One region of the Paenibacillus sp. OSY-SE genome, then DNA from elsewhere that is predicted to be linked to it. Evidence: riboswitches for the same ligand, from Rfam matches in the RefSeq annotation. Region 1 holds a riboswitch; the other holds the start of a gene.
The links. A riboswitch is a leader RNA that binds a small molecule or an ion and turns the genes downstream of it on or off. The one in region 1 is predicted to bind cyclic di-AMP.
Positions count from the first base shown of each region.

Region 1 (7,457 bases):
TCAGGACGATTCTGAACATCTTCGAAGGAGAAATGGATCATTTTCCACCCCATTCCGGTTAGAAAGGTATCCCGGTTCAAGGCGTAGCTGAATCTCTCCCGGTCCATATCCTTTACATGACTTTGGAAACCGTCGCATTCCAACCCGAATTTACCGAATGGCGGGAGAAAAGCAACATCTAGAAATTGCGATTTGCGATTACAATCGAGCACCTCATATTCTGGATGCAGATGGTCAAGGTTACCGAATAGAGGCCACCATACATTTTTCAACAGCAGCTTTTCGGCATATTGATGTCCTCTGAGTAAGCGTCCCTTTCTTTCTCCGCTTCGACGCGCACGATGATAATCCAAAAATTGTGCATGTGCCGTTTCAAAATCCATACTCTATCCGCCTCCTTAACAAAAAAAGAACGCCCTCGCACCTTATAAAAGGTAAAGGACGTTCTTCGTCTACTCCTATTGTATCATTTTTCCCCTTCATTACTACGGTAGAATGCGTTGAAGTCCATAAGTTGTGAGAATAGGAAGTATAATCGTTCCTCAGCTTGCAGAGGCAGTTCTACATAGCAGAAGCATACAGTAGACTAGACTTAAGACGGGTGTGAAATACTCCGTCAGACCAGAGCGTGAGCAGAAACACTCATGCTATACTGAGGAAGGCTTATAACAGATGCGTAGTTAAATATATAAATATAGGGGAAATCAAAGATGAGAAAAGTGATAGGTGTGTTGTTGATAATGGCCGGGATTGCAGGCGTGCTGTTCGCTCTGAATCCGGGAAATCTATTTCCGCGTGATTTACTATCCTTCGGCACGAAGGAAATCAGCAAGGAAAAAACGGTTGATGCGGGCGACTTCCGGAACGTTTTCATTGAGAGCGGAAGCCCGGACGTACAAATTTTGCGCGGCAATTCGGATCAAATCAAAGTACGTCTAAAAGGACAGGTAAGTCCTAAATATGCGGATAAAATAGATATAAAAGTGGCTCCACAAGGGGATACACTCGAGTTGGGAGTGGAAGTGCCGAATGATATCAGTCTCGGCATCAATATTTTAAATGTCGATTTCATTGTTGAGCTTCCTGAGAAGCAATGGGATGGCGTAGATGTCAACGTTGGCAGCGGCAATGTGGATGTGTCCCAACTGTACGGGAACAAAGTGCGCGTGAAAACGGGCAGCGGCGACATTCTTGCAACGGTTATCGAGGCGGATACGATAGCATTGCAGGCGAGCTCAGGCAATGTCAAGGCGCAGCATTTCAAGGCCGATGCACTGACATTCGACACAGGCAGCGGCAACACCGATGCGGCGCAAATTACGGGAAAGACAGTAAACGTGAAATCAAGCAGCGGCGACATCCAGGTGCAGGCTGTTGAAGCAGACACGATCACATTGCAGGCGAGCTCTGGCAATGTTACAGCGGACGAATTCAAAGCTGAGGCGCTTACATTCAATACTGACAGCGGCACTGTGGATTTGGCGAATGGAGAAGCAGCATTGCAGGGCGTCACGAGTTCAGGGAATATAGAGGTGAAATTCGACGATTTGTTGCATGATGCTGACTTAAAGGCAAACAGCGGATCTGTAACGGTCGATCTGGCCAATGAACCGAAATCGCTGGCGGTCGATTTTCGTGGAGGGTCCGGCAACGGGCGCATTGAGTGGAATGGCATGACATATGAAGAGAACAGCGAAAATGGAAGCAGCCTAAAAGGAGCGTTCGGCAGTGGCGAGGCGAAGCTGAAAGTTCGTACCAGCTCGGGTGACTTTACACTTGGCAGCAATTGAGCAATTAAGAAAAGTTTTAGTTGATTTTCAGTTTCCTTTCAGGTTGGATGAACATACTAGTACCATCTCTTGAAAAAGGAGGAGGATATATTTGAAACGTACCTCAACTGTAATTGCTTGGACCAGTCTAATGATGCTTCTCTTGGCATCGCCAGCGGCGGCGCAAGGGGAGAAAGGACTGAACGGAACCGATTGGAAGCTTATCGGGGATACGTCCCTAACCGCCGTGAAGCAAGCCGAATCGACAAAACCGGCAGAGAGCGCTAAGCAGGCCGAGTCTGAAACAGATAAAGAGCTGGAGAAGATCCATACACAAATGAAAGAGCTTCGTTCTGAAATGAAGGAGCTGCGAGAGAAAAAGCTTCAGCTCATGGCAAAGAAGCATGGCATTCAGACTGAAGGGAAGAGCCGTGAGCAAATTCGACAGGAACTGAAGGCGAAATTAGGTGAAAAAGGACAAATGTTCCACGAGAAACATCGGGATGATGGAGAACGCGTCGAAAGACGAATGGAACGGTTGAAGCAGGAAGCGGAGAAGCGGGGTATTTCGACAGAGGGGTTAAGCCCTGATGAACTGAAAGCGAAGCTGCGCGAATCGAAGTAACATAAGGTTATAGTGAAGGCATATAAATATATCGGGCTGTCGATGTATTTGGGATAACACAAGGAGGCATGCTTATCCGGCATGCCTCCTTTAAATAAAATGCACAGGAAAAGGCTCCCGTTTCTGCAAGACGGGGTAATCTTGTGTAAGATTCCTTCCGGAACATATGAAAAACCCGACAGACAGCGGTTATCGCTTCCCATCGGGCTATGTACGCCTATATAAGTATAATTCCATTATGACTGCGTAATTGCTATTCTGTTGCGTATGAAGAATATTGGTTCTCGCTCATCACACGACGCGCGCCTACATAACGCTTCTCGTAATAGTCCATGCTAAGCTTGTCTATGCGGGTGCCTTTGTCTGTCGATGCATGAGCAAATTTGCCATCACCGACAAAGATTCCAACATGTGACACACCGTTTCCACCGCTAGTGTCGAAGAAGACTAAATCGCCAGGACGCAACTCATCTTTGCTTACTTTTTCACCTACGTCGAATTGAGACGACGAGGAGCGTGGCAAATCGATTTCGAAATTGTCAAATACGTACTTGGTGAAACCGGAGCAATCGAAACCATTCGTTGTGGTTCCGCCATACTTGTACGTAATGCCTAACAGATCTTCAATTTTGTTATCCATCTTGGATGCCGCGAAAGCGCTGCCTGCACTGAATGTGAATAGGACGCTAAGGCCGAGCGCCGCCGTTACTAGCTTCTTCTTCAAATTGGAAAGCCCCTTCCTTGCCTGCGAGGTTAGCTGGAGGGTTCGGTTGAAGGTCCCCTATGATCCCTGTGACACGAGATCAATTCACCCAAATAACTGGTTCCCCCGCTTTCCGGTTGTCCGGAAATTCGGCATCACTGTTCGGATTTAGTTGCTGTATTCGTTAGTTACAAATTTGCAAATGTTATTGTCGTTTTCATGACAAAGTTGTAATAAATCTACGACTTATTGTAACAGACCTTTTTTCTTTTGACAAACACTTTTTGTCCAATAAATACAAAAAGCTTGTCTGATCGTCATTTCCGACGACAGACAAGCTTTTTTATCACGCTTTTAAATGGAAATGTGACGGGTTTTTGAATTGTTACATTTTCCTCATTTTGATTGCTGATTAGCCTCCTGCCATATGGCGTACCGAGCGGATAACCCCCACATCTTGCACACGGCCCGAACAGCAGGAAATGCTTGCTGCAGAATCAGCGCGGTCATGCCAGTCCAGAACATCGCTGCGGTTGTAAATAGTAAGTTAATAACTAGCACAAGGCCCATGAAAATAAGGGAAAGCCCGAGTATAGGGAGCATTCGACGCACACCCGCCGTTACGGAGTGAAGTAATGACAATTCCGAAGCGGCGCCAAATTGCATAAATAAAAACAAATGATGAAATATCCAACCGCATATGGCCCATATGAGCACAAACGGTGCGACGGATGCAAGTAATGACGCAACGGTGGATTTGGTCGTCAATACGTGCGCTGCATACGGTACAAACCAATAAGCGGGCGCCAGGAGCAGAACCGTCTTTATGGTATATAGCAGAAGCATCGGCTTCCAGACTACTTTTATACCCTGGAAGAAGGTTAGTCCCGACTGCCGCGGATGTGCTATCGCATAGAACAAGCCGGCTTCGATGAAGGGAGTCAGCAGCATGCGAATGGCCATACAACCGACTACTATCCACAAATAAGGCGCATAGTCGTTCGTCTTTGACAGGTGAAACTGACTTTCGATCAGAAAGAGCTGGGAGCTCATCTCGGTCGGGGCCGGATTCGGATACCGCCGCAGCACGGGCAATACGATCCCGTCAATGAAGCGGTAGACGAAGAAGCCCCATAGCAGTTGGTATAAAAAGAGGATGACCCATATGTATACGTGCTCTTTCAACCAATCCCACCCGGTTCGTATGTAAGCTTTCATCGATCTCACCACCCCAATATGTTCGTAAATGCTTCAAAGAATTTAATGACGGTTAAGTTCACTCGCGTGCGCACAGGCTCCTCGATCTGTGCTTTCATATAGTTGTTAATATGTTTATTCTCCACTACGATCGTATAGAGCGGATCCACCATGACCCAATCCAATGGAGCTGTATGGGTGATCCGGTACTGCATCCGCTCGCCATCCCCGTCCCACACTTTGCGTGTCGTACTTCCGTCCGCAAATCGGAATATAATTGGGATATTCGGGTAATCAGCGCCCAGTTTACGAATGTGGACGATCGCTTCATAACTTGTTGCGCCGCCTACTTCAGTAGTGCGAGTATCAATGCTTTCCACTGCAAAGTCAGCCATTTGGCCGCTGTACACATATTGATTGAAGAAATCGGTCCATTTGCGATTGGTGACCTGTTCGACGATACGTTGGAAGTCGGCGGTCGTTGGATGACGGAAGCGGTATTTCTGAGTGTACGTCTTCATTATGCGCTGCATTGTCTTCTCCCCGACCTGCTTCTCGATGGCGATCAGCACGAGCTTGGCGCGGTAATATACGTTGTCCGCATAATGATCTTGGTTTTTATACCGCCAAGCGGCGAGCTTGAGCGGAGCCGGATCGGTAATGTAGCTAGATGTGATGGCTAGATTTGGCGTGACCCCGAATTCGGACTCCATCAATTTGTCCTCTGCATAGGAGGTGAACCCTTCATCAAGCCACGCTTCTTCGAACTCGTTAGAGGCGATGAGACCATAAAAATATTGATGGCCGATCTCATGGATGACCGTCCGTTCCAAATCATAGCCTGGACTGTCATTCTCGGCGCCGAATGCAGTAACTAGCGTAGGGTATTCCATTCCGCCTGCGCCGTTGCCCGATTTTGGCGGGACGACAATAGAGAGTGTGGAATACGGGTATTTTCCGTACCACTCGCTGAATTTGGCGAGTGCGGTCTTCGCCGCGTACATGTAGCGTTCCTTCAGCAATTTGTGCTTCGGATCCAGATATAGCTTAATCCGGACGCCCGGCACATTCGGGGCAGAGAACGGTTCTTCATAGTAGATGAAGTTCGGTGAAGCTGACCAAGCGAAGTCATGAACGTCGTCTGCATAGAATTGATAGTTTTTGTAACCGTCCGCGATGTAAGGTGTTTTCGTCGGAAATCCGGTCGAAGCGACGATATATGACTCCGGTACTTGGATGCGCACATTGAAGATGCCGTAGTTGGAGTAAAACTCGGAGCTGCCGTGATATTGATGCACGTTCCAGCCTTCGGCCGCCCTGCCGCGCACACCAGCTTTCTCATAGGCGGCAATCTTCGGGTACCATTGTCCGGCCATGACGAAATCATCTGCATACCCCATCCGGGCGAATATTCGCGGCAGCTTCACTTCGAACTTCAGCTTCAAGGTGATGTCTTCCTGGCCTTTGACGGGCTGGGGCAGGCGAATCTTCATGACAGTCTGATCCTTGGCATTGCCGTCATCCGGCTGAACGTATTCGATCCGGTTCATTAGGGACTGGCCGTCTACGGTTGTCAGCGCCGTTAAGGTCATGCCTCCATAACCGTCCTTCGGCATCTTGTCCTCTCGCAATATGCCGCCCGACTCTTTCATGAAGGTCGAGTCCGGGGATTGGAACGCATTCGGATACAGGTTGAAATAGATCTCGTTCACCGTCTTCATTCCCGGATTGGTCCAAGTGACCGTTTGATCACCGAACAGAGTATGAATGGACTCGTCCAATTTGACATCAATATGGTACTCGGCGATACGCTCACTAAGCACCTCGGCGCTCGGCTTCTCTACGCTTTGCGGCGTAAAGGGCTCCTGTGCGGCTTTTTTCTGCACTTCCGGACCGAGAGAAGGTACGGTGCCGGACGGCCGGAACCAGACGAGGAGGATGAAGCTGGCGGCCAAGAGTGCGATAATAAATAGAAGTGGGCGATAGACATTGCGTCGGGTCATACGTTTCTAACCTCCCGTTGACAAGCATCTACAGCATGTATATGTTGGCTTTTTGCGGAATATTAGCTAAAATGAAAATGATTTTGATCGCCCCCCAGGGCTCTTGTGTACTGGAGTATTAGGGCAAGGAAGGAGCGCATAACGATGGATGCTTCGGATAAGAAGGTTAAGAAGCCGCTTGCGCTGAATGTGATGAGCAGCAGTAAGCATAAAGGATTCGGTTCAGGCAGCATCGATTTGAACAACGTATCGCCTGTCATTATCGATGAGGGCAAAGCTTATATTGACTTGGGTGCTATGCATGCGAAAAGCAAGGTGGAGCGTGGCATCAAGTTCATACCTAACAAGGAGGACGTGCCGAACGGCCGCAAATGCTGGATTGTATGGGTGGCAGTAGACAGAACTCCTGAAGGCGCATGCTACGGTGGTCTAGCGGCGTGCGAGATGCTAGTTGACACAGAAGCGAAGCGAGGTTGGAAAATTCTCGCCGATCACGTGAATAAGATGGATAATGCGATGAAGCGCCGCATTATATTGGATGGACTCGACGCGGAGGAGAAAGCGGCACTGCGCGAGCTGCTTATGACGCACAACGCCGAGTGGTGGGAACGTTCATCGGATGATTTGAAAGAGCAGTTGGCATAATCGTCCGCCAACATTAGAGGCAGTGTTATAATGGAAGAAGACCTGTGTCCCATAGAGGGAACAGGTCTTTTTGACGTTGATCTTCAGCGTGAGTCAAGCCAAGCTGCCGAAATCCGGACAAAGCTCTGTATGAGCAGTCCGAATCTCCGGCAGCTTTTTTGCTAGCATCGAAGCTTTCATCCTCGTGCCGAAGTCACGATCAGTTGGTCCACCACCGTTTGAAGTGCTGCCACCACGACCGTTTCCCGGCTTCTTGCGTCTCCTGAACCGGCTTCGCTTGCGGCGAGTCAGGTTGCTTGGCCCCGTGTTGGTCACACCATTCCGTCGGTTCAGTTCCCTTCACGAACGTTTCCAGACGCTTGACGGGGCAATTCTCATCGGCGAGCTTTCCTGTATCCGGGTCGATATAAATGCTAACCACGTTATCCGGCACGGTGAAGATTTTAGGCGGTACGCTCGTCAGCGCCTTCTCCGTATAGTCAGCGAAGATGGGCGCTGCTTTATGCGATTCCGAC
Region 1 covers NZ_ALKF01000176.1:46,616-54,072, forward strand. The annotation lists gene A372_RS0112445 (hypothetical protein) at 1-383, opposite strand, end outside; gene A372_RS0112450 (DUF4097 family beta strand repeat-containing protein) at 711-1,790, shown strand; gene A372_RS0112455 (hypothetical protein) at 1,882-2,394, shown strand; gene A372_RS0112460 (C40 family peptidase) at 2,648-3,118, opposite strand; cyclic di-AMP (ydaO/yuaA leader) riboswitch at 3,122-3,262, opposite strand; gene A372_RS0112465 (hypothetical protein) at 3,494-4,315, opposite strand; gene A372_RS0112470 (M1 family metallopeptidase) at 4,321-6,297, opposite strand; gene A372_RS0112475 (YwhD family protein) at 6,442-6,942, shown strand; gene A372_RS0112480 (transglycosylase domain-containing protein) at 7,142-7,457, opposite strand, start outside.

Region 2 (7,457 bases), on a different contig from region 1:
ATATGCGCAGAAGTGGAAGGCATCGACGTGCTCATTACCGGACATCAGCACCGGACCATTGCCAGCGGCAATATCGGGGACACTATTGTTGTTCAACCGGGAAGTCAAGGCCGGTACGCGGCCGAAATTGAATTGCTTCTTACTCGTCAAGATGGCCGCTGGCTCGTCAGCGAGAAACGCTCTCAGTTGATTGCCGCGGCAGGCGCTGAAGCCGACCGTGAGCTTAGCGAATGGATTACGCCTTACGAAGTGAATGTCCAGCGTTGGCTTGACCGCCCCATTTGCCGAATTAACGGGGATATGCGAATACGTGATCCCCATGAGGCCCGGCTTGCCGAGCACCCTTTAATCGAGTTCATCAACCGTGTGCAGATGGACGTATCGGGCACGGATATTTCATGCACCGCCTTATTTGACGATAGCGCTGCTGGATTCGGCAATCAGGTATCCATGCGCGAAATAACCACATTTTGTCCGTATTCCAACACATTGAAGGTGTTGCGGTTGAAGGGACGCGATATCCGGGACGCTCTGGAATGGTCTGCCCGCTACTTTGCGCCATATGACGGTCAATCAGTGGCCGTTCACTCGTCCTTCCTCTATCCCAAAGCGCAGCACTACAATTATGACATGTGGGAAGGCATAGAGTATGTCATGAACGTGTCCCGACCGGTAGGCACACGTATCGTACAACTGGCACGGAACGGACAGCCCCTTGATCCGGACAAGGAATATGATGTCGCCATGAACCATTATCGCGCTTCAGGAGCCGGCGGGTTCCAAATGTTCTCCGGCAAGCCGGTCGTTCGTGATATTCCGATTGACACAGCCGAGCTTATCGCAGACTATATGATGAAGCAGGGCACAATTACCGCAACGGTAAATCATAATTGGAAGGTCATTTGGGATTGAATAGATCAGCACATAATTATGTAAAAGAGACTGCCCCTCTAGTAGTTTTCTCTACTTTCGGGACAGCCTCTTCACATTTTGGTTACTTAAGTATAATTGCAATTGTTATTTGATAATATAAACCTGCACATCTTGCACGCCGAAAGTGCTGCCGGCACTTTTGCTTACCGGAACAAAAATGTCTACCTTTTTACCTTTAATCGCCCCGCCAATATCCCGTGCCTCAGCTACGAGTCCTCCTTGCGGCAGATGCTTGAATTGATAGCCTGTAATGAACAGCTTAGTTCCGAGCGGTATCACTTTAGGGTCAACGGCAACCGTGCCCAGCTTCAATGCATTCCCGTAGAAATCTACGGCTCCCCACTCACCATTTTCGCTCGGATGCGCTGTATACGCAGTTGCGCGCATGTTCAGCTTCTTCGAATAGGTTGTCGGACGTCCCGACACTTTAACCACATTTTTAGGAGCAGTATTTGCTGCTTTCACTGTTTGTTGTGGTGTGGATCTTTTCTTGTCACCCGTTGCTTTCTTCGCTTCCTTCTGTGCCACTGCTTCAGTCTTAGCTGCCTTCTGTGCTTCTGTTGAAGCCTTCGATGCGTCATCTTTGTTGTCTCTCTCAATTGCCTTGGCAGGCAAGGAATAAGATGACGATACTTTTCCTTGAATGACTGGCGTCGGAATTTCCATTGTCAACCCGCCGTATATATTCTTCGGATTAATCAATAGATTCTCATTTACTAGAGCTTCTACGCTAATATTTTGCTTTTTAGCAATAGAGTAGAATGTATCTCCCTCTTTAGCTTGGTAGGGCTCGGCATATACCGGGATGATCTGTAAAATGGTAGCTATACCCAGTAAAGCGGCTGCGAGCTTCACAATTGTTCTTTTACGCATATGTTCCTCCTGTCAGTAGCCTGCGGGGTTAGTTGTCGGATTCGGGTTAAGGAGTTCCCCTACACCATGTCCGATCTTTCGGAATGGCGATTCACCCCAAGGTGATCATTTATTGAACACCGGTCAATCATCCCCCGTACGGGTGCTTCGTTTCGGCTTGAATTGCATCATATCACAAACTTGTAACCTGTGCGCAGGGATTTGCTGGAATTGTCTTGAAATAATGACTCCCTATGGATTTTTTCAGCGTAATTTAACGCTTAATCCTAACACTTTTGTAATTACTAGTAACAACTTTGTAATATTCGCACTTTTATAATAACATAGTTTAAAAATTTGTAAACAAATTACATATTCCAAATATCCCCTAAAGATGAACCGCATTTTAGGCGTACGTCAACCGGATGCTTGAGAATTTGAACAATCTGGTTTCACTTCATAAAAAAATCCCCATAATTAGGGGAGTGGTCATTCTGTCCAAATCCCTAACTACTGGAGATTATAGTTACTCATCGTGTTTTACAATACTTTGCTTAAAAAGTCACGTGTTCTGGAATGCTGCGGGTGCTGGAACACTTGCTCTGGCGTACCCTGCTCCACGACATCGCCGCCATCCATAAATAAAATCCGATCTCCCACCTCACGGGCAAAGCCCATTTCATGAGTCACGATGACCATCGTCATTCCTTCACTGGCGAGCGATTTCATCACTTCCAGCACTTCACCCACCATCTCCGGATCAAGAGCTGACGTAGGCTCGTCAAAAAGCATGACATGCGGCTGCATGGCGAGTGCGCGGGCAATGGCGATACGCTGCTTCTGACCGCCCGATAACTGTCCTGGATAAGCCGTGGCCTTGTCAGCCAGACCGACTTTGGTCAGCAGATCCATGGCAACCATCTCTGCCTGCTTCTTCTTCAACTGCTTCACCTTAATCGGCGCAAGCGTAATATTATTCAACACCGTCATATGCGGGAACAGATTGAACGACTGAAACACCATGCCCATCTTCTCACGCGTCTTGTTAATATTATGCTTCTTCTCATTAATCTTCGTGCCCTCGAACAAAATATCACCCTGCGTCGGCGTCTCCAACAGATTCAAACACCGCAGAAAGGTGCTCTTTCCTGAGCCGCTCGGCCCTATGACGACGACAACTTCGCCTTGTTTGATCGACATATTCATGCCTTTCAAAATATCCAATGCACCGAACGATTTATGCAAATTGCGAACCTCAATCATGACTGCTCAACTTCCTTTCCAGAGTTGCAACCGCTTTGGAAAGCGTAAAGGTAAGAATGAAATACATCATGGCCGCACCCATAAGCGGCCCCAGAGCCGTATACGTTTTACTCCGTATGACCTCGGTTTGGAACATGATGTCCGTAATGCCGATGAAGCTGACAATGGACGTTTCCTTTATAATGGTCACGAACTCGTTGCCAATCGCTGGCAGGACGTTGCGAAACGCTTGCGGCAGCACGATATGTCGCAGCGTCATCGCTTTTGACATCCCCAAAGAGCGGGCAGCCTCGGCCTGCCCTCTATCGATTGCTTGAATGCCGGCGCGGAAGATTTCGGACAAATAAGCAGAGCTGTTAATCGATACCGCGACGACTCCAGCCATAAACGGACTGAACTCGATGCCGAATTCAGTTAAACCGAAATAAATGATAAAAATTTGCACGAGAAGCGGCGTGCCTCGCACCAATTCAATATATGCGGTCGTCAGCCATTTCAATGGCTTGAAGCCGGACATTCGCACCAAGACAATAACAACGCCTAAAATGAATCCAGCCAATACGGAAAACAACGATAACAGCACCGTTATTTTCGCCCCGGATAAATAATCCCATTTAAAGTCCCATAACATTCCAAACCAATCGAGCACCGGTCTAACCCCTTTCCCATCCTTGCTCATATAGCACTATTGTGTCCAACTCATGAAAAAAGCGGCTATCCGCCGCCTTCTCCTGCCTTACTCTCCCGATTCCGCCAGCTCCGTCGCCTGCGTAATGAACTGGTCCAGCTTGCCTTCAGACTTCAGACGGTCGATTGTCTTGTTCACAGCTTCCACCAATTTCGGGCTATCCTTGCGCATGCCGACAGCATAACCGTCGCTCGCCGGCTTCAATACGACGTCAGCTACTGCCAGCTCCTTGCGATTGGCTTCATAAGATTTAGCTACTGGCTTCTCTACCAGAACCGCGTCAATACGCTTCGTTTCCAACGCTAGCACAAGGTCGTTCACCTTATTCAGCAACTCGGCTTTTGCTTCCGGAATTTGTCCGATTACATCCTCGAACGTAGAACCTTTTTGAACGCCTACCTTCAAACCTTTCATATCTTCGGGTGACTTGTATTTATCTTTGTCTTCCGCCCGTACGATGACACCAGCTTCGGCAACATAGTATGGTTTGGAGAAATCCATCGCTTTCTGGCGGTCAGGAGTCGGGTCCATGCCGCTGATGGCGATATCGATCTTTCCGGTCGGTACAGATGCGACGACAGAGTCGAACTTCATGTCCTTAATTTCAAGCGGCACTCCTAAGTCCTTCGCGATTTCCTTCGCGAGCTCAATATCAAATCCGACAATCTCGTCTTTCCCGTCGACCGTTGCGTGGAACTCGAATGGCGGATAGTCCGCGCTCACTCCGAGCACCAGCTTTTTGTTCTCCATAACTGTATCATAACGGTCGCCCTTCGCTCCGCAACCGATGAGAAGACTCATTAATAGTGTGCATATGGTAACGATTTTCAGTGCTTTCATAGATGACATCCCCGCTTCTTCTATCTATTTTACCCTATCATTTCGAAGGGCTGAACTCATTATACATGATGGTGTATACTTATACAATCCTTCTTTTCAATAATTTTTCATAGCGGCGCTTTCATCTTGCCGAAACCTTCCTATGATATAATACAATGGTTGATAATACCATAGCTGTGATGAGGAGATTGATTTCTGTAGATCCAAAAGTGCGTATTTTGAAAACCATTTATTCCTAACATACCATTTAATACAAATCTCTTAGTTTATCGGAACACATCTGGAATTGGGGAATGAAGTATTTCAAGCGCATGAACAGTCAACCCAATATTTAACAAGTCATAATTTTACATCACAACACCAAGTATTATCGATTCCTACTGCCTTCATTGCATCATACAGCAGCAAGAAGACTGGGCCTATCGTTGCATTTTATGTGAATATGATGCATTGCCCGACATCGGTCATGCCTGCTGACATCATCTCATCCGCACGATGAGCGAGGGGGGGGCGCAATTAGAGCTTCTCTCCCCGTTCATTCATTCGCTTATTTTGCATCATCGCTGAGCTCTGTCTATTCTGTAGCTGGCGCTTGCTTCACTGGAAATTTCACATTAATTAAAGTCTTCCCAGGTTCCGATTGAATCATTAACTGGCCTTGATGTCGATGCACAATACTATAGCAGATCGATAGTCCCAGACCTGTACCTTCCGCCTTCGTCGTTACAAATGGAGTTCCCGCAGACTCGAGCACTTTCTCTTCAAAGCCGGAGCCCTCATCCTCCACCTCTAACCATACTGACTCCTCTTCATAACGAGTTCGTATGTACAGCGATTGATTTGCATCCATTGCCTCCAATCCGTTGCGAATCAGATTATGGAGCAACTGGCGAATCTCTTTCTCATCCATTTCTAGCGCTGGAGTCTGCTGGAGATCCAAGTGGATATATTGACAATTTGCCGTCGCTGTCGCTTGGACAAGCGGATAAATGTGAGATATGACATCGTTTAATGACTTGAAACGGAATTGTACGAACTTGTGCTGCGCAAGCGTTAAATATTCGGTAATAATCGTATTCGCCCGCTCTATCTCTTCTATCATCGTATCGAAATAGACATGCTCCTTGGCGTGTTCAGGCTTGCTTCGCAGCAGTTGCAGAAAGCCCCGTACCGTCGTTAACGGATTGCGGATCTCGTGGCTGAGGGCCGCTGCCATCTCCCCGACGATCTTCAATGAGCTCATACGCTTCATTTCTTGTTCAATTTGCACCTGCTTTCGCAGCGCTTCCGTCATGCGATTCATATGCTCGCCCAGCTGCCTGAATTCATTGTTCGTCTCGATGCGCAGCATGCCGTTGTAATTACCGACGGCAATTCGGGAAGAAGCAGACACGAGCTGATGAAGCGGCTTCGCAATTAACTGACGCACCCAGACGGCTACGAGTAAATAGATGGCGAGGACAAGCAACAAAAAGGTGGCGACTGAAATCATCGATAGGTTCACGAAGACCTCATCGACGACAGCAACAGGAAGCATAATCATTGCACTCCACGCCGGTTCTGATAGACGCACAGAAAAAACGTACATTTTCTGATCATGATATTTCGTTATTACGACCGTTTCTTTTTGCCCCTTAATCTCATTGATGATAGGTACCAACTCGGTAGCAGAGTCAATATTATTGTTGGAAAAGTTAGTCTCTTTGTCATCCGTATCGTATAAAATGTCACCTTCGTTCGTAATTAATAAAATTTTGCTGGTCGGATGTATCGTTAGTTTGGAGGCAATCTGTTGCAAGTCACCATATCGAATATCGACACCGGCCACACCAATCACTCGGCCTCTCTCATCGGTAACCGGCGTGCTGATCGAAATAATTGGGAGGTTCACATAAGGGTCCATGTACGGCGAAGTGATATAAGTGCCATTCTTCTTCACCGCACCATGATAAAAGTCGTATCGAGGATCGTCTCGGAATTGGGGTAATGATTCATCGATGTAATTCGTTTGATATAAATTAGACAAGCGTCCTTCTTTATTGTTTCCATACCAAGAAGCGAACCGTCCTTGCTTCTCATAGTCGGATTGCATGGAGAACCAGTATCCGAACACGAGTTCATTCGGCTGGCGGGCGTACATTTCGGTCACATCGTTCAGGTCAGACTTGATATTGCGGGAAGAAGCATAAATCCCTTGGATAACACGGGCATAGGTTTCCACCATCTGCCGATGGTGGCGAATGGCCGCTTCCGCTTCGTGAGCGGCCATTTTTACTTGATTCATGTAGTTCTCTTCCGTGTTGTTCCGAATCGTCGAGCGTACGGCTTCGTAGGAGAAGACGAAAATAATGGCAATCGCTGCAGCGACGGATACAACAATATGAATAATCATTTGCCGAGGAATCGTTCTATTCATAGCATCCTCCGAATTCGAATACGCCTGGATCGATGTCGGTTACAATCTGGATGAAATGTATAAGCGCAGCTCTTCAAGATCAAACGGTTTAGAAAAAAATCCAATTGCGCCCGCTGCTTTCGCTTCATTCACCTTCTCGGTATCGCTATATGCGGACATCATAATCACTTCTGTACTCGGACGCATCGTCCGTATCGTTCGCAACACGTCAAGTCCACTCTGGTCGGGCAAGCTTACATCCATTAACACGATACGGCTTGGGCACTGGCGCAACAGCTCCAGAGCCTGAGCTCCTGTTTCCGCTTCCAGCACTTCACAGGGAAAGTCATGAAGCGCCTCTCTCAACAACACTCGAATCGGATATTGATCTTCCACGATAAGTAAAGAGAAATGACTCTTATGTACGTCTTCTACAGAAGCATCATCTGACACGGAAGCAGAGCCCTTCCATTCTACAGGCTGTGG
Region 2 covers NZ_ALKF01000200.1:65,204-72,660, reverse strand. The annotation lists gene A372_RS0126330 (bifunctional metallophosphatase/5'-nucleotidase) at 1-912, shown strand, start outside; gene A372_RS0126325 (3D domain-containing protein) at 1,018-1,806, opposite strand; cyclic di-AMP (ydaO/yuaA leader) riboswitch at 1,808-1,974, opposite strand; gene A372_RS0126320 (amino acid ABC transporter ATP-binding protein) at 2,326-3,048, opposite strand; gene A372_RS0126315 (amino acid ABC transporter permease) at 3,041-3,697, opposite strand; gene A372_RS0126310 (transporter substrate-binding domain-containing protein) at 3,785-4,576, opposite strand; gene A372_RS0126305 (sensor histidine kinase) at 5,151-6,992, opposite strand; gene A372_RS34785 (response regulator) at 7,032-7,457, opposite strand, start outside.
Region 2: it holds a riboswitch for cyclic di-AMP, as region 1 does, so the genes downstream of both, A372_RS0126325 (3D domain-containing protein) here and A372_RS0112460 (C40 family peptidase) in region 1, are expected to answer to the same signal.